DNA from 2 places in the Pediococcus damnosus genome. Region 2 is predicted to be linked to the other one. Evidence: a T-box and tRNA genes for the amino acid it is inferred to sense, from the RefSeq annotation. Region 2 holds a T-box; the other holds one or more tRNA genes.
The links. The T-box of region 2 lies ahead of ileS (isoleucine--tRNA ligase). A T-box ahead of a tRNA ligase gene usually reads a tRNA of that ligase, here a tRNA-Ile.

Region 1 (11,370 bases), 810 kb from region 2:
GGCACTGAATTTGATCTAGCCGTTTTTGGTGAGGTTACTCATGTCACGATGAAATTGATTGGGAAATTTAATGTGTACAATATGTTAGCGGCGTTTGCGGCCGCTTATGCCAGCGGTTTACCTTCTAATCAGATCATTAAGTCGTTAGAAAAGGTCACCGGAGTTAAGGGTCGGTTTCAATCCATCCCCTCTCATACTGGCGTTCGTGTGATTGTGGATTACTCACACACACCTGACAGCCTTTTAAACGCCTTAAAGACCATTCATTCCTTTGCAAAACAAGACGTCTATTGTGTTATTGGTTGCGGTGGCGATCGTGATCATGGAAAGCGTGCGCAGATGGCAAAAATTGCCGTTGAAAACAGTACAAAGCCCATTTTCACGTCAGACAACCCTCGCACCGAAGACCCAGAAAATATTCTTTGTGACATGATTGCTGGTGTCCCAGAGACAAAAGTTCCGGTATATATTGACCGTCATGAAGCCATTCAACAGGCCATTCAACAGGCCATTCAGGATGCTAAACCAGGTGATGTCGTTTTAATTGCAGGAAAGGGACATGAAGATTACCAGCTCATCGGTTGTACCAAGCATCACTTTGATGACAGTGAGGAAGCTGCTAAAGATCTTGCCTTGAGACCCGTTATTGATCAAAAATTAGCTTAGAAAAAAGAAGTTCTAGATAACAACTAGTGTGTGCTAAACACACCAACTGTAATCTAAAACCTCTTTTTTATTATGAATCAAACAAGGCTAATTTATTATGAAACTATCTAGCAAAATGCCCAATTAAGATCCAACTAATTAGTAAAATCAAAAGAATACAAAAAACAATATTGCGAGTATTCTTGGCCCTCAAAGATAAGAAAAAATAAAAGAAGACGACGATATACCAACATATCAAGATGGGATAATATGTAATTGGGAAAATCAGTGTCACTACGATTGACGCAAGAACAATCATCATTCCCCATTTATTGACCCATTTGTTAAAATTTTCCAATTTATCCATCCTTACTTATAAATTATTGTTACTGGCTCATCCAGCTATTTATTATTGTACAACATTTCATTTTATTTATTTTAATGACATATTGTGTCATCTGCCTATTGTACACTGTCCATGGTTATTTTAAATAACTAAACGGAAAAACAGGAGGAGTTTTACAATGAACAAAAAGTTAAGAATCAAGAAATCTATACTTGCTTTACTGGCAGGCGTTTCAATGCTGGGGATCGGTGTGGGCGCAAGCTCTATATTAAATGATTCAGTGAGTGTACATGCAGAAACCATTGCTGGAAATTCTCAATATTCACCTACGATCCATATTAAAGTAATGGTTGGCAATAAGATGCGTGATCTAATTTCCTCCTATGCAGGTAACGGTGTTGGAAAAAAGAATATGAAAGGAATATTATGGGCACCAAATATCTCAGGTTATACTCCTAATATCAAAGGTTCAATAAATTTCACGTATAACGGAACTACTAAGTTAACCAAACTATCCAAAAAGTTATATTACACAAAAACAGCAACTCCAGTAACTTATAAAAACCAAAAATTATCAAAACAAGTTAAATTAGCACCCGGCCATGACTTTTATAACCATGTTCCTGGCAGCAAATACACTGCCAAACGCACTCATTACGGTAAAACCTACAAAGGCAAGACAATCACCATCAATATGAGTGGCGTTAAGAAAGGTACCAAAACACCTTACTATCGTTGCTCTTACAAAGGCAAAAATATTGGTTGGATTTACGGTGGTGCCCTCGCAAACGTGACAAGTTATAAAACAGTAAAGAAGACTGCTACTGTGATTGCAAAACCAACAAACAATTTTTACAACCACGTAACTTTAAGTACCTACGCGACCAAATTAACGCATTTTGGTAAAACTTACAAAAACAAGAAAGTAACCATCAACATGCAAGCTACCCGCCAAGGAACCAAGACCCCTTATTATCGTTGTTCAGTAAGTGGTAAAAATATCGGTTGGATTTACGGCGGCGCATTATCTAACTTCCGTTAAAACTAATAAATAATTACCATGGATACACAAAAATGACTGCCGACTAAGGTAGCCATTTTTTATTTTCAATTTCTATTATGATCATAATAGAAATTGAAAGAACAAGCTTTCAACAATATTGATTCTCATTCAAAGTTAAGGGATAATTTTAAAAAAGAGCTGTTATATCAACCTTTACGATTGAATAACAGCTCTTAACATATATATTGGGCTAGATGGGATCGAACCATCGCATCTCGGGATCAAAACCCGATGCCTTACCGCTTGGCTATAGCCCATTCATAAAATGGAAGGGAGTGGATTCGAACCACCGAACCCGAAGGAGCGGATTTACAGTCCGCCGCGTTTAGCCAGACTTCGCTACCCTTCCCTATGAATTGCTTCAACGTTTGAAACGCATCCGACTAAAATATGATACCGAAAATCCAGACAAATATCAAGTACTTTCAGCAAATTTGTTAAAATAATTTGTAAAATTATAATTCAAAACAAGCTAATCGCGCTTGCCATTCTTCTAAAAACGTTTCATGTTGCCATTCATTAATCCTCTTATTATGATACCCCACTGCTTGATTATAGTACACCGTTTTTGCGAATTTTTTCGGTTTAGGATGAATATGCATATGTCCAAACACCACTATTTCTGTTCCAAACTGCTCCAACAATTTTCCCAGGCGTTCGCTACCCATATAGGCATTAGCCATATTCCACAAGTTGCCTTCTGGTGCATATCGAATATAATCCCGTCTTGGTACAAAATGCGTATAGTATAAAACGCGTTTTTGAGCCTTCTCAGCCATTTTCAGCTGTTTCGTACTCTCATCCAAAACTAAGTCCATTCGTTCAGTATCAGTCATTGGTTGCTGAATAGAGCTATCTATCCAGTAGGCACGTTTCCAAGTTTCAAAATCAGCAACTGTTTTGCCAGAAACATTATCGGCAAAGCTATAATCATACCAGCCATTATTGCCAATCACACGCCAATTTGTTCCAGGGACATCTAAAAATTGATTGTGCATGTAACTATCATCCAATGCACTTTCAAGCTCACTGAAAGTAACTCCTTTAACCATGTCGTGATTACCGGCAATAAATTTAACAACTGTCTGTGATCTCAACTCTGTTTGCAAACGATGCACGTAATTTAAACTTTTTTCAAAGTCATTAAATAAGTCTCCAGCAATCAAGTAAATACCAACCTCTTTACTTGCCAAATACTCAGCTTGTCTTTTTATCATCTCGTCAACATCCAGGCGATTAACATCGAAATGATTATCACTAGTAACTGCAATTTTCATAATCTCACCCCTAACAATCTGAATCTATTTAAAGCTAATTTTACACTAACCATTAGTCGACATCTCACGAAAGACTCAATGTAAATAAAAAGACCAGTTCTGAGAGCAGAAACTGATCTAATCTTTTTAGTTTTAATTGATACCAACCATTTTTGAAGAAATCCACCGCGATATAAGTAACAGCAGGAAGCCAAAAACAATACTGACAGAGCCAACAATTAAGAAGTAAGGAACTTCTGTAGCAGTACTATAAAAGCGCACAATCTGCGAGTTAATAGCTTGCCCAGCTGCATCAGCCAAGAACCACATACTCATCATCTGGGATCCAAAAGCCTTTGGTGCTAGTTTTGTCGTAACCGACAATCCAATTGGTGAGATAAGCATTTCGCCAATTTCTACAATTGCCCAACTGCCAACTAACCAAAGTGGACTAACTTTCCCGGATGTTCCAAAAAGGATTCCAGGAAGGGCAATGAACAGATACGAAAGTCCAGCAAACCCTAATCCATAAGAAAACTTATGTGGTGATGATGGCTGGCGGTTTCCTAATTTAATCCACATCCATGCAAAGAATGGTGTATAAAGCATAATAAACAATGGATTTAAGGATTGAAACTGCGATGCCGACAACGTTATAGCGCCTAAATGTAATTGAGTTCTTTGTGCGGCAAATAAAGCAAGAACGGTTGAACCTTGTTCTTCAATAGCCCAAAAGATAACAGCTGCAATAAACAAAGGCACATAAGCTAATAATCGTGAACGTTCAATTTTAGTAACTTTACTACTTGAAAACATGAGGACAAAGTATACGATTGGCGTCGTTACAGCAATCACACTTAATAACAAGATAACATTTTCAATGTTCATAATATTTGCAAGTTTCATCGCAAGTAAAATCAACGCAAAAACGACTATTCCAAGGGTAACCGACCATTCAATTTTACGGGCATTTTTAGGATCAATAGGATCTGAAGGATACAGACTATCTTTGTTAAGATACTTCTTACCACCAAAATAATACTGTACTAATCCAAAGAACATACCAATCGCTGCAAGAGAGAATCCAGCATGAAAACTAACGTGCCCGCCGACCCAGCCAACTAACTGAGGCGCAACTAACGACCCTAAATTAATACCAAAAACGAAGATACTGAATCCAGAGTCACGACGAATATCATCTTCTGTATATAATCCACCGACCATTTCCGAAACGTTAGGCTTCAATAAACCAGTACCTATTACGATCAAAGCAATTGATATAAATAAGCCCGGAGCACCCAAGGGTAAGGATAAGGCAATATGACCAAACATAATGAAGATCCCGCCTAAAAAGACGGTCCTTCTTGGTCCCAAAATTCGGTCACTAACAAATCCACCGATAACACTTGTAAGATATACTAGTGATCCATAAATGGACATAATTGAAGCGGCGGTTGTTTGGCTAAAACCAAGTCCGCCTTTTGATACTGCGTAGTACATATAGAAGAGTAAAATGGCTCGCATTCCATAGTAACTGAAACGCTCCCACATCTCCGTGTAGAACAACGTTGATAATCCCCTTGGCTGTCCAAAGAAGGACTTATCATCGCTCACGTCGTTTTTGTTATTCAATTTCTTTCTTCCTCCAAACATCTCTCCGAAATTATGTGACATCATTTTTAGCAGTGGTGCTTCCCAAATTCTCCTAAAAACAACAAAAGACACCTTTTTGAGGTGTCTTTATAATGCCGGCTAGGCGACTTGAACACCCGACCCTCGGTTTACGATACCGATGCTCTACCAACTGAGCTAAGCCGGCATTATAGAAAAAGATGCTAACTTTCAATTCAGAAGGTTAACATCTATCACTACTCCGGCAGGCGGGCTCGAACCGTCGACAACCTGATTAACAGTCAGGTGCTCTACCAACTGAGCTATGCCGGAATATTCGCATGGCAACGTCCTACCCTCGCAGGGAGCGATCCCCCAACTACTCTCGGCGTTAAGAAGCTTAACTTCTGTGTTCGACATGGGAACAGGTGTATCCTTCTCACTATCGTCACCACACTTCTCCGATCCACTTACGCGGCTCGTGTGAAAGAAATTTATTCTCTCAAAACTAAATAATATCGAATCCTTCTCTTGAGAACACCACTTTGTGGTTAAGTCCTCGACCGATTAGTATTGGTCCGCTCCATGTATCACTACACTTCCACTCCCAACCTATCTACCTGATCATCTCTCAGGGATCTTACTTCCATAAATGGAATGGGAAATCTCATCTCGAGGTGAGTTTCACACTTAGATGCTTTCAGCGTTTATCTCATCCATACGTAGCTACCCAGCGATGCTCCTGGCGGAACAACTGGTACACCAGCGGTATGTCCATCCCGGTCCTCTCGTACTAAGGACAGATCCTCTCAAATTTCCTACGCCCGCGACGGATAGGGACCGAACTGTCTCACGACGTTCTGAACCCAGCTCGCGTACCGCTTTAATGGGCGAACAGCCCAACCCTTGGGACCGACTACAGCCCCAGGATGCGATGAGCCGACATCGAGGTGCCAAACCTCCCCGTCGATGTGAACTCTTGGGGGAGATAAGCCTGTTATCCCCAGGGTAGCTTTTATCCGTTGAGCGATGGCCCTTCCATACGGTACCACCGGATCACTAAGCCCGACTTTCGTCCCTGCTCGACCTGTCTGTCTCGCAGTCAAGCTTCCTTGTGCCTTTACACTCTGCGAATGATTTCCAACCATTCTGAGGGAACCTTTGGGCGCCTCCGTTACTCTTTAGGAGGCGACCGCCCCAGTCAAACTGCCTACCTGACACTGTCTCCCGCCACGCTTAGTGGCGCGGGTTAGAGGGTTCATACAACGAGGGTAGTATCCCACCAACGCCTCCATCGAAACTAGCGTTCCGATATCTACGGCTCCTACCTATCCTGTACAAGTTGTACAAACACTCAATATCAAGCTACAGTAAAGCTCCATGGGGTCTTTCCGTCCTGTCGCGGGTAACCCGCATCTTCACGGGTATTATAATTTCACCGAGTCTCTCGTTGAGACAGTGCCCAGATCGTTACACCTTTCGTGCGGGTCGGAACTTACCCGACAAGGAATTTCGCTACCTTAGGACCGTTATAGTTACGGCCGCCGTTTACTGGGGCTTCATTTCAAAGCTTCGCCGAAGCTAACTCATTCACTTAACCTTCCAGCACCGGGCAGGTGTCAGCCCCTATACGTCATCTTACGATTTTGCAGAAACCTGTGTTTTTGATAAACAGTCGCCTGGGCCTATTCACTGCGGCTGATCTTGCGATCAGCACCCCTTCTTCCGAAGTTACGGGGTCATTTTGCCGAGTTCCTTAACGAGAGTTCTCTCGCTCACCTGAGGATACTCTCCTCGACTACCTGTGTCGGTTTGCGGTACGGGTAGTTAAACTCTAACTAGAAGCTTTTCTCGGCAGTGTGACATCAGAAACTTCGCTACTTAAATTTCGCTCCCCATCACAACTTGTCCTGAAAAGATAAAGCATTTAACTCTATCTAAGACTTGTTGCTTGGGCACACTTATCCAACTGTGTGCTTTTCTTAGCCTCCTGCGTCCCTCCATTGTTCAAACAAGTTTAACTAGTACAGGAATCTCAACCTGTTATCCATCGTCTACGCCTCTCGGCCTCGACTTAGGTCCCGACTAACCCTGGGTGGACGAGCCTTCCCCAGGAAACCTTAGTCATTTGGTGGACAGGATTCTCACCTGTCTTTCGCTACTCATACCGGCATTCTCACTTCTAAGCGCTCCAACAGTCCTCACGGTCTGCCTTCATCGCCCTTAGAACGCTCTCCTATCACGCCACCTTACAGTGGCATCCACAGTCTCGGTAATATGTTTAAGCCCCGGTACATTTTCGGCGCAGAATCACTCGACTAGTGAGCTATTACGCACTCTTTAAATGATGGCTGCTTCTGAGCCAACATCCTAGTTGTCTATGCAACTCCACATCCTTTTCCACTTAACATATATTTAGGGACCTTAACTGGTGGTCTGGGCTGTTCCCCTTTCGACGATGGATCTTATCACTCACCGTCTGACTCCCGGACATAAATCAATGGCATTCGGAGTTTATCTGAATTCAGTAACCCTAGATGGGCCCCTAGTCCAAACAGTGGCTCTACCTCCATGATCCTAAGTCCGAGGCTAGCCCTAAAGCTATTTCGGAGAGAACCAGCTATCTCCAAGTTCGTTTGGAATTTCACCGCTACCCACACCTCATCTCAGCACTTTTCAACGTACACGAGTTCGGTCCTCCAGTGCGTTTTACCGCACCTTCAACCTGGACATGGGTAGGTCACTTGGTTTCGGGTCTACATCTGCATACTCAGTCGCCCTATTCAGACTCGCTTTCGCTACGGCTCCGTTTCTTCAACTTAACCTGGCATGCAAACGTAACTCGCCGGTTCATTCTACAAAAGGCACGCCATCACCCATTAACGGGCTCTGACTTCTTGTAGGCACATGGTTTCAAGAACTGTTTCACTCCCCTTTCGGGGTGCTTTTCACCTTTCCCTCACGGTACTGGTTCACTATCGGTCACTAGGGAGTATTTAGCCTTGGGAGATGGTCCTCCCGGATTCCGACGGAGTTACACGTGTTCCGCCGTACTCAGGATCCTGAACTGAGGGATTTTCATTTTGCCTACGGGGCTGTCACCCGCTCTGGCCAGTCTTCCCAGACTGTTCGGCTATGAAAATCTTTGGTAACTCAAATGTTCGGTCCTACAACCCCAGGAAGCAAGCTTCCTGGTTTGGGCTGTTCCCCTTTCGCTCGCCGCTACTCAGGGAATCGATTTTTCTTTCTATTCCTGTGGGTACTGAGATGTTTCAGTTCCCCACGTCTACCTCCAACCACGTTATGTATTCACGTGGCGGTAACAACGGATTAATGTTGTTGGGTTTCCCCATTCGGAAATCTCCGGATCAAAGCTTACTTACAGCTCCCCGAAGCATATCGGTGTTAGTCCCGTCCTTCATCGGCTCCTAGTACCAAGGCATTCACCATGCGCCCTTTATAACTTAACCTAACTTTATCAAAGATAAAGTGGTTTTGAGTTTAGCGATTATTTTTGAACTAATCTTGTTTTAAAACTCTATAAAACGCAATGTTCTCGGTTTAATTATCTGATAATTAAAATTAGAAAATTTTTCGATATTATTTAGTTTTCAAAGAACAAATTCGACGGCTAAGCCGTCAATGGAGAATAGCGGGATCGAACCGCTGACCTCCTGCGTGCAAGGCAGGCGCTCTCCCAGCTGAGCTAATTCCCCAAAAATGTACCTATGGGCCTAAATGGACTTGAACCATCGACCTCACGCTTATCAGGCGTGCGCTCTAAACCAGCTGAGCTATAGGCCCGTTCGCGCTTATACATTTGAGAGTAGACCTCTCAAAACTAAACAAAGTTTCGACATATGTGTAGGTTTCCGTTTCTAAATATCCTTAGAAAGGAGGTGATCCAGCCGCAGGTTCTCCTACGGCTACCTTGTTACGACTTCACCCCAATCATCTGTCCCACCTTAGACGGCTAGCTCCCGAAGGTTACTCCACCGGCTTTGGGTGTTACAAACTCTCATGGTGTGACGGGCGGTGTGTACAAGGCCCGGGAACGTATTCACCGCGGCATGCTGATCCGCGATTACTAGCGATTCCAACTTCGTGCAGGCGAGTTGCAGCCTGCAGTCCGAACTGAGAACGGTTTTAAGAGATTAGCTTAACCTCGCGGTCTCGCAACTCGTTGTACCGTCCATTGTAGCACGTGTGTAGCCCAGGTCATAAGGGGCATGATGATTTGACGTCGTCCCCACCTTCCTCCGGTTTGTCACCGGCAGTCTCACTAGAGTGCCCAACTTAATGCTGGCAACTAATAATAGGGGTTGCGCTCGTTGCGGGACTTAACCCAACATCTCACGACACGAGCTGACGACAACCATGCACCACCTGTCATTCTGTCCCCGAAGGGAACGCCTAATCTCTTAGGTTAGCAGAAGATGTCAAGACCTGGTAAGGTTCTTCGCGTAGCTTCGAATTAAACCACATGCTCCACCGCTTGTGCGGGCCCCCGTCAATTCTTTTGAGTTTCAACCTTGCGGTCGTACTCCCCAGGCGGAATGCTTAATGCGTTAGCTGCAGCACTGAAGGGCGGAAACCCTCCAACACTTAGCATTCATCGTTTACGGCATGGACTACCAGGGTATCTAATCCTGTTCGCTACCCATGCTTTCGAGCCTCAGCGTCAGTTACAGACCAGACAGCCGCCTTCGCCACTGGTGTTCTTCCATATATCTACGCATTTCACCGCTACACATGGAGTTCCACTGTCCTCTTCTGCACTCAAGTTTCCCAGTTTCCAATGCACTTCTTCGGTTAAGCCGAAGGCTTTCACATTAGACTTAAAAAACCGCCTGCGCTCGCTTTACGCCCAATAAATCCGGATAACGCTTGCCACCTACGTATTACCGCGGCTGCTGGCACGTAGTTAGCCGTGGCTTTCTGGTTGGATACCGTCACTGCATGAGCAGTTACTCTCACACACGTTCTTCTCCAACAACAGAGTTTTACGACCCTAAAGCCTTCATCACTCACGCGGCGTTGCTCCATCAGACTTTCGTCCATTGTGGAAGATTTCCTACTGCTGCCTCCCGTAGGAGTCTGGGCCGTGTCTCAGTCCCAATGTGGCCGATTACCCTCTCAGGTCGGCTACGTATCACAGCCTTGGTGAGCCTTTATCTCACCAACTAGCTAATACGCCGCGGGTCCATCCAGAAGTGATAGCCGAAGCCATCTTTTAAAAATAAACCATGCGGTTCATTTTATTATGCGGTATTAGCATCTGTTTCCAGGTGTTATCCCCCACTTCTGGGCAGGTTACCCACGTGTTACTCACCCGTTCGCCACTCACTTTATAGTTGAAATCATCTTCGATGCAAGCATCTCTAATTCAATCAACGAAAGTGCGTCCGACTTGCATGTATTAGGCACGCCGCCAGCGTTCATCCTGAGCCAAGATCAAACTCTCATATTATACTTGAGTTTTTACAAGCTCATTTGTTGTTTCATTGTTTAAAACGAATTGACTTCGCAAATGTTTGCTTCAAAATTTTCATTTGAAGACCCTACACATTTTACTTTGTCGAAACTTTGTTCAGTTTTCAAAGGTCTACTATGTCGCCGTTAAAAAGATGCAAGTAATTTTGACAGCTATATAATAATAGCATTTAGAATTAAGCATGTCAAGAAAAGTTTTTTTAATTACTTTTGCTTAACACCACATCTCCTAAGCAACGATTACTAGTATAACCAAAAAAGTGTCCATTGGTCAATACCTAAATTCATAATAATTCATCCCTAAAAGAAGATCATTTTTAGCTTTTTTCAATAAACACGAACTATTCTTTTTATCCTTTTAAATTTCATTTCTATTTATAACAATTAATCATCATAATTATCATTTTCTATATATTAGCATTCACAAAATAAAAAAATAAACTATTTGCAAAAAAACAAATAGTTTATTTTATGTTTATTTTTCTGGACGCATCGTTGGGAATAAGATTACATCGCGAATTGATGGTGCATCTGTAAGAAGCATAACCAACCGATCAATTCCAATTCCTAATCCACCAGTCGGAGGCATTCCGTATTCCAAAGCTTCAATGAAATCTTCATCGATGCCTTCTGCTTCATCATTTCCTTGTTCACGTTCTTTAACTTGCGCCTCAAAACGCTCGCGTTGATCAATTGGATCATTTAGTTCAGTAAATGCATTACCAAATTCATTACCCTTAATGTAAAGTTCAAAACGATCTGTAAAGCGAGGATCATCTGCATTTTTCTTAGCTAAAGGTGAAATTTCAACTGGATGACCATAAATAAAGATAGGTTGTGTCAACTTGTCTTGAACTAATCGTTCGAAAAATTCATTAATGATGTGACCAACTTGCCACCAGTCTTCATAGTGAATCTTATGTTCATCAGCCAATTTGCGTGCATCTTCTACAGAC
Region 2 (11,370 bases):
TGTTGCTTGAGCAAATAAGCTACTACTGATGAATCAACACCACCACTCATGCCAACAACGACACGAGTCTTGCTATTGTCTGTCATCAAAAATCACCATCATTTCTATCAGATTCTGGAGAATCTACGATTGAAGGTCGCAACATCCAGTAACGCTTATTATAACAAAGTAAGCAAATTGAGCAAGCATTTAGCCAGCGGGTCAATTTTTTTATTTCTGAAAATATAAAAAAGCAGTAATTCAACTTGTGAACTACTGCCCCTATTGATTCAATATTAAGCCTTAATAAAAATTTCGCGTTTAACCATATCGTCTAAAATATAATGATATTGTTCTACTAGTGGCTTGTCATTTTCCTTTGTGAAAATATTAACCCGTTTTAATCCGTTAGCTGTTGTAACTGACATTTTAAAACCACTTAGATCTTTAGCAAAAACCACTCTTAACTTATTACCTTGTTTGTATGGTGAAGTTGGATCTAACGTCCGTTCATACACAAAGTTCCCGCCATTTGATACCGTAAACCCAACGTCACGTAACGTGTACTTCTTCACCTGAGGGCTCATTTGATAAGTATCTTTATCACCGTCAACTTTTACTTTTGTTAAAAATGCCATTATTTTACAGTCTCCTTTGATTTTAAACGCTGAATAATCTGAACTAAGTTACTAACCAAATAATCAACGTCATCACTCGTATTATATTTTCCAAAACTAATTCGAATGGATTCCGAGATTCGGGGTGAGTCTTTGCCAAACATCGCAATCAAAACATGGGAAGGTTCCAAACTCCCTGCTGTACAAGCAGAACCACCCGAAATCGCAATCCCATTTAGATCCAGATTGGTCTGCATAACATAGGTAGAAACACCCTTAATCCAAAGATTGAAAACATGCTGTAAATTATTAGGATCAAGCGACCCGTTGATTTCAAAATCAATGTCAGCATCGTTTAGACCTTTAATAATTTGCTGTTTAAAACCCATGTACTTCTTCTGCATACCTGTTTTAACTTCTGGCGTTAATAACGAAACAGCCTTCGCAAATCCAGCAATTCCTGGCACATTTTCGGTTCCGGCACGCCGTTTATCTTCCTGCTCGCCGCCCCTCAGAAAACTTGGAAAATTCACGCCATCGCGTTTATACAAGAAGCCAAGAAACTTGGGTCCATTCAGCTTGTGGGCAGAGGTTGATAACATATCAATATGATCACGTTTAACATCGATATCCAACAAACCATAAGTTTGCACAGCATCTGTATGAAACCAAGCCTGATGGTCCTTTAAAATCTCGCCAATCTCATGAATGGGCATATGACTACCAACTTCATTGTTCCCCATCATAATGGTTACTAAAATGGTGTCATCCCGCAAAGCAGCCTTAAACTCATCTAAATCAATTAATCCATTTTTATCAACTGGTAAATAAGTCACTTCATACCCAAGTGTTTCTAAATAAGCCAGTGTTTTTAAAACGGCCGGATGTTCAATCGCGGTTGTAATAATATGCTTGCCAAGTTTTTTTCGGGCAATTGCGGTTTGCATAATTGCGGTATTATCACTTTCTGTACCGCCACTGGTAAAAATAATTTCATCTTCATTGGCATTGATACTATCGGCAATAATTTGTCGACTTTGATCTAACGTCATCCGCGCCTTGCGTCCAAATGAATGCGTACTTGAGGCATTGCCAAAGTTATGACTCATTTCTTCAGTCATTTTTTCAACCACTTCGGGAGCCATTGGCGTCGTTGCGGCATTATCAAAATAAACTTGCTTCATGGTAATCCTACTCTCCTTTAAGACGCGCCTACTCATTGGTCGCGCCAGTCACTCTTATTTATTGAACAAGGCTAGTAACATCTTTGCAGATCGCTTACCAGCATCGATAATAAAATCATCGAATGAAACCCCTGCATTTTCATCGCCAACATCAGACATCGCTCGAATCACTACAAACGGCACCTTAAACTGATGTGCTACCTGGCCAATTGCGCTGCCTTCCATTTCACAACAGAGAGCATCCGGAAAATTCTTCAAAATTTCTTGAATTTTTTCGGAACTACTGATGAATTGATCACCTGTAACAATAAGCCCTTTTTTGATATTCAAACCAGTTTTTTCACCGGCTACTGCAACTTCATTAATCAAGTCTTTATCTGCATCGAAACGTGCAGGTTGGCCTGGTAATTGCCCTAACACATAACCAAACGCTCTTGCGTCCACATCATGGTAAAGGGTTTGTGTAGAGATAACAACATCCCCTACAGATAGGCCACTTCCAATTCCACCAGCTGAACCAGAATGAATTAAAGCATCTACTTTAAAATTAGTAACTAATAAAGCGGCTGTAATCCCAGCTTCAACCTTACCAATTCCGGAACGCACTAAAACGACTTCAGTGTCTTGGATAGTTCCCTCGTAAAAAGTAATGCCATTAATTTCTGTTTCTTTTTTGATATCTAAAGCACTGTGCAAGCTCTTAATTTCTTCTTCCATTGCACAAATTACACCATACTTCATGTTTCATCCTCATTTCACGAAAAATAATATTAAATAGACGATCACAATTGCCACGATTAATCCTAAAATAACCCAATTTAAACGTTTTCCAAGGTTACGACTCTTTCGTTCCGCCGTACTGCGAATATTTGGTTCTTCGGTTGAATCTGGCTGTAAATATTCATCATGCGTTCGCGCATAATCTTTTTCAACCTGCACCCGTTTTCGGTCCCGTTGGGTAAACTGATCCGCCTCAGCCTGCTTTATTCGTTGATAATCCTCACGAGTGAGATTATCTTGTTGCTTGTCATCCTTCACAGATTTCACCTACTTATTTAAACTTTGCCAGTAATAAATGGCCAAAACTGTTTTTGCGTCTTCAATAGAACCATCAGCAATGCCCGCCAGAGCCTCACTTAATGAAAGTTCAAACAGCTGTAAATGTTCATCTTTATCTTGGGGTAACTCGGTTGCTACCGGATGCAAATCAGTTGCCATGTAAAGAGTCATATATTCATTTGCAAATCCGGGAGTTGAATAAAACCCAGAAATACGTTTAAGCTCTCCGGCTTGGTAACGGGTTTCTTCATTTAATTCCCGAACCGCGGTCGTTTCTGCCGTTTCTCCATCCTCTACCTTACCAGCTGGAATTTCGATTGTAACCTTTTTAATTGGTGCTCGCCACTGTTTTTCAAAAATAGCTTTATTATCCTTTGTAATTGCCAAAACCGCAATCGCATTTTGATGTAAAACCACGTCTCGATTTGCTAAATCACCGTTTGGCAGTTTAACTGTTTGTTGATAAACATCAATAATTGCACCCTTATACCGCGACTCGTTTTTGACAACTTTCTCTTCAAAATTCATAAAATATCTTCTCTTTCGCTTAATTAGGCTTCTGGTTCACTATCATCAGGCAACACGCTAACTTTAACCGCCTGTAATCCCTTGGCACCCTGGACAACTAACAAGCTAACTTCATCGCCTTCATGCAAGTAACGGAACCCTTCACCTTCAATGGCTGAATAGTGCACAAAAACTTCTGTTCCATCATCTAAATTAATGAACCCGAATCCTTTGTCTTTATCGAAACTTTTGACTGTGCCGTGTTCCATACCAGAACCCCCTATTAGTCTAGGCTACGTTCTACTTCTTCTATCATCATACTGATTATTTTTAAAAAAGTAAATTAATTACCGTACAAATTTACTAAAACTGAACAAAAAATCCGATCCCAAATTTTGTCAGAATAACGCTTAAACAAAATTTCGATCGGATTTTGAAAATTTAAGGTTCTAAACCAGTTTCAACACTTTCAGGATAATTTTCTCGAACAATCTTAGCACAGCGTGCACAAAGTGCTGGATAAGCATCATCAGACCCAACATCGGTCTTTGTCATTCGGCATCGTGAACAAACAGAACCTTGCGCAACAAGTACCTTAACTGCCATTCCTTTGAATTGTTCAGCATCATCAGGAGCATCTTTTAAATCGTGAATTTCCAATTTTGACACGATCAGAATCAAACGAACATTCGTATTCAAATCGTTCAAAAGTTGCTTGGTATCACTATCGACGTACAGGTTAACCTGAGCTTCCATTGATTTACCAATCATCTTGCTATCACGGGCTTCTTCTAACGCCTTTAGCACATTAGAACGAATATCCTTGAATTGTTCCCAATTTTCAAAGATGTGATCTTGATTATCAAATTTCTGAACAGCAGGCATCTCTGATAATTGAACAAATTCTTCAGGCTCTTTCAAGTACTCCCAAATCTCTTCCATAGTGTGAGGCAGAATTGGGGTTAAGAGTTTCGTTAAACCAACTAGAATTTCATAAAAGACAGTCTGCACTGAGCGTCTGGTCTGACTCTTTTCAGGATCAATATATACAACATCCTTAGCAAAATCAAGATAGAACGCAGACAGATCGGTAATCACAAAATTCATCACGCGTTTGTAAATATTTAAAGAATCATATGCTTCATAATCATCAAGCAAAGTTTGAACCAATTTATTATACTTAATTAACATATATTGATCAGCTGATTCCAAATCTGCAAAGGCTACTTTATCCGTCTTTGGATCATAGTCAGTCGTATTAGCAATTAAGTAACGTAACGTGTTTCGCAACTTCTTGTAACTATCGGAAGTCTTAGTAAAATTATCCATTGAGACGCGCACATCTGATGAAGAATCTACAGATGCAACCCACCAACGAACAATCTCTGCACCCATTCGTTTAATAACTTCACTTGGCACGATTGTATTACCAAGTGATTTGCTCATCTTATGACCTTGGCCATCAAGAGTAAATCCTTGTGAAACCACTTGTTTATAAGGCGCATGCCCTGAAACAGCCACACTAGTAATCAAACTAGAATTAAACCAACCACGATACTGATCAGAACCTTCCAAATACAGATCTGCCGGATAAGTCAGGTAGTCACGCTCTTCCAGTACGCCTTGATGGGAAGACCCAGAATCAAACCAAACATCCATAATATCAGTTTCTTTAGTAAACTTGCCGTTTGGTGAATGTTCACTAGTGAAACCATCTGGAAGTAAGTCTTTAGCATCCCATTCAAACCAGATGTCAGAGCCATGTTTTTCAAACAGATCAGCAACATGACCAATGCTTTCCTTCGTCATAATTGCTTCACCATCTTCGCCATAGAAAATTGGCAATGGAACACCCCAAACCCGCTGACGTGAAATGACCCAATCGCCACGATCACGAATCATGTTGTAGAGACGTTTTTTACCCCAATCTGGTGAAAATTTCACATCATCAATCGCACTTAAAATCTGATCGCAAATTTTATCTACTGATGCAAACCACTGTGGTGTTGCACGGAAAATAACTGGCTTTTTTGTCCGCCAATCAAATGGATAACTATGTTTGTACGGCATGTAATCTAGTAAAAGGTTTGCATCCTTAAGTTTATCCAATGCAATTTTATTAGCATCTTCATAGAAAACACCTTCGAAATCTTTTCCGGCCTCTTCAGTCATGTAACCTTGATCGTTTACCGGCACTAAAATATCTAATCCATATTGCTTACCAACTCGGAAATCATCTTCCCCGAACCCAGGTGCCGTATGCACTAATCCAGTACCAGTATCTAACGTTACAAAATCCCCTAACATGACCACTAATTTACGATCAGGATAAAAAGGATGTTGCGTGAGCACTCGATCTAAATCTTTACCCTTAACCGTTTTAAGAATTTTAACGTTTTCCCAGCCAAACTTTTCAGAAACATTATCAACTAGTTCAGCCGCAATCACGAATTTACGTTTTTCACCGTCTGGTTGAACAACCGCATAATCAAAAGTAGCATCAATCGTTACACCTTCAGAAGCTGGAATTGTCCATGGGGTTGTCGTCCACACGACCAAATACGTATCGGTATCCAAAACTCCCTTGCCATCAACTACCTGTTCTGCAAAGAAAGCTGATGGTGACGTAACGTCATGATACTCAACTTCTGCCTCGGCCATTGCTGATTCGGAAGACCATGACCAAAATACGGGTTTCTTACCTTTAAAGATCAGACCCTTTTCAGCCATTTTTCCAAAGGTTCGAATTTCTTGGGCTTCAAATTCTGGATCTAACGTCAAATAAGGATTATTCCATTCGGCGGCCACACCTAAACGTTTAAAGTCTTCTCTTTGCATATTAACTTGCTTTAGGGCATATTCACGACAGAGCTTACGAAATTCACTCGTTGTTAATTTTTTCCGGTCATAGCCAGCCTTTTTTAATTGTTGTTCAATGGGTAGACCATGGGTATCCCAACCAGGTACATAAGGTGCTCGATATCCTGACATTGACTTGTAACGAACAATGATATCCTTAGAAATCTTATTCATGGCATGGCCCATATGAATATTTCCATTTGCATATGGAGGCCCATCATGTAAAACAAATGATGGTTTGCCTTCATTTAATTTCTGACGCTTTTCATAAACCTTATTTTCTTCCCAAACTTGTTCGCGTTTAGCTTCATTAACAGGTAAATTGCCCCGCATTTTAAACTTGGTTTTTCCCAAATTAAGGGTTTCTTTTATACGCATAACTTGTCACTCCTCTATTTTTTTGAATATAAAAAGACCTCGTCACAAGGGACGAAGTCTTCGTGGTACCACCCAATTTTAAAAACTTTAACAGTTTTTCTTAATTCAATAACGGCCTTTTAGCCGATCAAATCTACTAAAAATCGATTTGATGCCTCAGAGATGATATCATAAAATGTTTTCTGATTAGCCTCTCACCAATTTGCTAACTCGCTGCCAGTTGTCCATTTTAGACGTATTCTCTTCAAAGAAAAATTATTTATTTTTTGCGTTGACATGTAATCCTGAATCCTGATGAGAAGTTGTAACCTTATCATCAGGGAAAACCACCATAGTTTCTTGTTGAGTAGTATCCTTAACATCCGGTCTCTCATCAGGTTCAACAGATACTTCCTTTTCATGAGGTTCGATAATTTCTGCTCCATCCCCACCAGCAGGTCTACTTTCGCTAGTTGGGTCTATGGCAGGCGTAATATCTCCCGCATCTTCCTCATTGCTTGAGTTTACACTTGGAGCTTTAATCTTGTCAAGGGTTCCTGTATGCAACATTGCTTCTTTCAGGTCGCTAACTTGCACATCTTGGTCTTCCTTTAGAATACTATCCCACTCACTACCATTGATCATCTGCAGTTGTGAATCAACTAGTACTTGGACTCTTTGTCGATATAAACGTGCATTCTTTCTTAATTCATTAGTTGCTAAAATTAATTTTTTCGCTTTTTCGGCCTGCTCATCAATAACAGCCTCAGCGCTAACCTTCGCCTTTTGGACAACCCCATCCGCTTTCTTTTGGGATTCTTCCATGGTTAATTCGGCTTCACGCTTCGAACTACTTTTAACTTTATCGGCAGCATCTTGAGCTACTAAAATTGATTTGTTAAGTGCTTCTTTCATATCATCAAAATACTCAAGCTTAGTTTGGGCATTTTCAACTTCTTTTTCTAAAGCCGAAATTTTGTCTAAAGCCTGGCGATATTCAATGGCAACTTGTTGGATGAAGCTATCCACTTCGGTGGGATTATATCCGCGCATTTTATTCGAAAATTGTTTATTCTGAATATCAACCGGATCTAAAGACATACTAGTTCCTCCATTATTTTTTCTTTTTACTTCTTATAACTGAAAGTAAGACTCGAATTTTACTCTTTTTTGTTTTACCTTCAATACTGTCAAGTCGAATTCGACCATAGCCACGAACCGATAATAAATCATTTGCAACTAATTCAAAATCAGGACGTTGATGTGGTTTCCAATTTAACGTAACTTTTCGTTCTTCAATAAGCTCTTTGGCATGATTTCGTGAAATATGAAAGCCTTCTGCAACCACCGCATCTACTCGAACCGATGCAACCGTTGTACTGCCAGATTCCCAATCATTTTCCGGTTTGATGACCTCATCCAATGTTTTCTCAACCAATCGAACTTTAATATTTCCGATCTTACCAACTTCAGATAGAAAAAAGTCACTCATTTCTGATTTTACAAAGAATTGCCAATCTTCACCATTAGAAATAATATCCCCGAATGTATTCCTTTCGACACCCATATTGGCAAGTGTCCCAAGCACATTGCGATGGTGAATCACCGCAAACTTGGTTGGATACTGAATCTCCAATAGGGTCACATTGAAGTCCTGTAATTTGGGAACAAAATAATCCGGAAAAATGAGTGATCGACTCATTTCTGCACCCGGATATCCGCCATAACTTTGAACTTTTATTTCATCCAACCGATTTACTAAAGTGGTCAAAATAAATTGTTCTCTCGGATTAAGAAAATTGGTTAGGATGGACCGATACTGATCGCGAACTTCTTGGATCCATCCTGCGGCCTCTTCCACAAATGGGGCTTCCTCAGGACGAAAATGTTGCATAATATTGTCCATTTTTACTTACCTCTTGAAAGCATTCAATACCTATTAAACATCTTTATCTTTTAGGTAATAAATGTTCAGTCCTAAAAGAATCTGCTAAGTGCAACAAGGCCGTATTGAGCCATTTCCAGCACCAATATTGCCACAACTGGTGAAAAATCCAACCCCAAAAATGTGGGAATAAACTGGAATAACTTTAAATATGGCAAACACATTTTTGCCAGCCATTGCCCTAGTTTTGTTTGATAGGCTCCTGGGAACCATGACATTAAAACGAAGACAAAAATTAACAGCATATATAACTGAATAAGTTTACTTAGAATCGAAAGTATAAATATAAAGATCAAATGTTTTACTCCTTATTTAGATCATTGTTGCTTAGATCTCCATTTTGAATGTTTGAATACAGACTACCATTTATTTCAAAACTATTTGGGGTACATAAAAATATCTGTGTACCCACCTCTTCGATTGAGCCATCGATGGCAAATAATGTACCCGAAAGAAAATCAACAATTCGTTTCGTTTGATTATCATCAATCCGTTCAAAATTTAGAATTACGGCTTGCCCCGAAATTAATTGCTTAGCTGCCTCCTTGGCATCACTAAAAATACGCGGTTCAAATAACGCAATTTGACTTTTAGAACCCGAAATATCGTCCATGGTATTCACCCTATTATCTGTCGTTGTATCCGCATTACTTATAGAATCATGATCCGATGCTGTCTGATCAGTTTCATCATCTATGCCGAACAACTTGTTGAATCGATCGCTTAATGCCATACAGAACGCCTCCTAATTGACGCTGTATCAAATAACTGGGACAAAACGGTAGTCTTGTTCCCAGTTTTAAATTGCTATTTAATTATTTACGACGACGCTTAAAGAATGGTGGTGTATCTACGCCCTTGTCGGAATCATTGTCAGAATCATTAAAAACCTTGAAATCTTTCTTTTCAATATCTTTAAATTCATCATCGTCTTCAACTGATGTTGGACGAACACCATTTGTATTATTCTGACGTAATTGCCAGTCACCAAACGGATCATCTTTTTTTGTTGCTTTTTTCTCTTGTTTTGGTGCCTCACTATTAGCAGATGGTTCACTAAATGATGGTTTTGATGTTACAGACGAATTTGTGTTTGAAGGTGCATCAAAACTTGTTCTTGCTGTTGCTCGATGAAGAGAATGGTCATTCTTCTTTTTATCAATTCCAGTTGCAATAATCGTAACTCGAACTTCATCTTTCATATTCTCATCAATAGACGTACCAAAGATGATATTAACATCATCTGTAGCAGCTTTTGCAACAATCTCTGAAGCAGCTTGTGCTTCAAAAAGTGAAAGATCAGGGCCACCGGTAATATTTAACAGAACTTGTTCTGCACCATCAATTGAAACTTCTAATAATGGTGATGAAATTGCTTTTTTAGTTGCTTCCTCAGTACGATTTTCACCGTTTGCAGAACCAATTCCCATAAGTGCTGAGCCTTGGTTAGACATCACTGTTTTAACATCAGCAAAATCAAGGTTGACATAGCCTGGAGAAGTAATTAAATCAGAAATACCTTGAACGCCTTGACGGAGCACATTATCAGCTTCGCCAAATGCTTCCATCATTGGTGTCTTTTTATCGACCATTTCTAATAAGCGATTATTAGCAATGATGATTAAAGTATCCACTTGCTCTTTCATCTGTGCAACACCTTCAGCAGCAAAACGAGCTCGCTTAGGTCCTTCAAAACTAAATGGTCGTGTCACAACACCAACCGTTAAAGCACCTGTTGCTTTAGCTAGCTTAGAAACCAAAGGAGCAGCACCAGTACCTGTACCGCCACCCATTCCGGCAGTTACAAACACCATATCTGCGCCTTCAAGTGCAGAAGAAATAGTTTGTTCACTTTCTTGAGCCGCTTTGCTCCCGACTTCAGGAGTTGAACCAGCACCCAAACCTTTAGTCAATTTCGGTCCTAATTGAATTTTTGTTTCTGCTTTAGATTGTTTCAAAGCTTGTACATCAGTGTTAGCGACGATAAATTCAACGCCCTTTACACCTTCAGCAATCATGCGATTAACGGCATTACTACCACCGCCACCAACACCAATTACTTTGATATTTGCACCAGCATTTTGTTTATCATCCATTGTAAATTCCATCCCTTTTTCCTCCAGTATTTTTAAAAGTTAATCAAAGAATTCGCTGAACCAGCGTTTTATACTAGCAACCATTCCACTAAAAGAAAATGATGATTCTTTTTGAGGTTTGGTTTTTTTAGCTCGTCTAGGAGTCGTTTGTGTATTGGGTTCTGTCTCTGTTTCTTCATCAGTATCCGTTGAATCATCAAATGTCTGCTGTTCAGGAACAGATTTTGTACCCGCGACCATTGCACTTTTTGCTAAGAAATCAACCTCACTCAACGAAGCTTCATAATTTAGTAAAGCAAACGCTTGTGCGAAGGCTGGATGTCTCAAGCCCATTGGTTCAGGAACATATATCTTCACATTCGTGTTAAAGATATCAGCTGCTAAGCTCTGGATTCCAGGAATGGCAGCTGCACCACCGGTAATGACAACTCCACCCGGCATATTCAAGGCATCAATGTTCTCAAGATGATTATAAGCGTTGTTTAAGATTTGTTCTAGTCTAGCCTCGATAATCTCGGCTAAATATTTCTCTGTAACCTGACTAGGTGCTGACTGTCCCACAACTTCCACAGGAAAGGCATCATCACTGGCTCCTTCAGCAAACGCGTAACCATACTCACGCTTTAACTTTTCAGCATTACTTAATGATGTATTTAAAACAACTGAAATATCTTTTGTAACAAACTGACCGCCTTCTTGATCAACGTATGTATACTTCAAATGATGATCATGAATGATTGACGTTGTTGTTTGTCCAGCCCCCATGT

Region 1: it encodes a tRNA-Ile, which carries the amino acid that the T-box ahead of ileS (isoleucine--tRNA ligase) is inferred to sense. The anticodon was not compared.

What each region holds. Positions count from the first base shown of each region.
Region 1 is NZ_CP012294.1:1,458,260-1,469,629, reverse strand. It holds gene ADU73_RS06850 (UDP-N-acetylmuramoyl-L-alanyl-D-glutamate--2,6-diaminopimelate ligase) at 1-666, shown strand, start outside; gene ADU73_RS06845 (GW dipeptide domain-containing protein) at 1,170-2,033, shown strand; tRNA gene ADU73_RS06840 (tRNA-Gln) at 2,240-2,311, opposite strand; tRNA gene ADU73_RS06835 (tRNA-Tyr) at 2,321-2,403, opposite strand; gene ADU73_RS06830 (metallophosphoesterase) at 2,510-3,331, opposite strand; gene ADU73_RS06825 (peptide MFS transporter) at 3,464-4,942, opposite strand; tRNA gene ADU73_RS06820 (tRNA-Thr) at 5,057-5,129, opposite strand; tRNA gene ADU73_RS06815 (tRNA-Asn) at 5,182-5,254, opposite strand; rRNA gene rrf (5S ribosomal RNA) at 5,261-5,377, opposite strand; rRNA gene ADU73_RS06805 (23S ribosomal RNA) at 5,469-8,391, opposite strand; tRNA gene ADU73_RS06800 (tRNA-Ala) at 8,565-8,637, opposite strand; tRNA gene ADU73_RS06795 (tRNA-Ile) at 8,651-8,725, opposite strand; rRNA gene ADU73_RS06790 (16S ribosomal RNA) at 8,814-10,391, opposite strand; gene lysS (lysine--tRNA ligase) at 10,890-11,370, opposite strand, start outside.
Region 2 is NZ_CP012294.1:142,541-153,910, forward strand. It holds gene mnmA (tRNA 2-thiouridine(34) synthase MnmA) at 1-86, opposite strand, end outside; gene ADU73_RS00595 (DUF1831 domain-containing protein) at 276-617, opposite strand; gene ADU73_RS00600 (cysteine desulfurase family protein) at 617-1,780, opposite strand; gene ADU73_RS00605 (5'-methylthioadenosine/adenosylhomocysteine nucleosidase) at 1,835-2,521, opposite strand; gene ADU73_RS00610 (hypothetical protein) at 2,531-2,818, opposite strand; gene ADU73_RS00615 (NUDIX hydrolase) at 2,828-3,367, opposite strand; gene ADU73_RS00620 (cold-shock protein) at 3,391-3,615, opposite strand; gene ileS (isoleucine--tRNA ligase) at 3,788-6,583, opposite strand; T-box leader at 6,628-6,840, opposite strand; gene ADU73_RS00630 (DivIVA domain-containing protein) at 6,839-7,663, opposite strand; gene ADU73_RS00635 (YlmH family RNA-binding protein) at 7,677-8,468, opposite strand; gene ADU73_RS00640 (YggT family protein) at 8,540-8,752, opposite strand; gene ADU73_RS00645 (cell division protein SepF) at 8,809-9,240, opposite strand; gene ftsZ (cell division protein FtsZ) at 9,323-10,615, opposite strand; gene ftsA (cell division protein FtsA) at 10,643-11,370, opposite strand, start outside.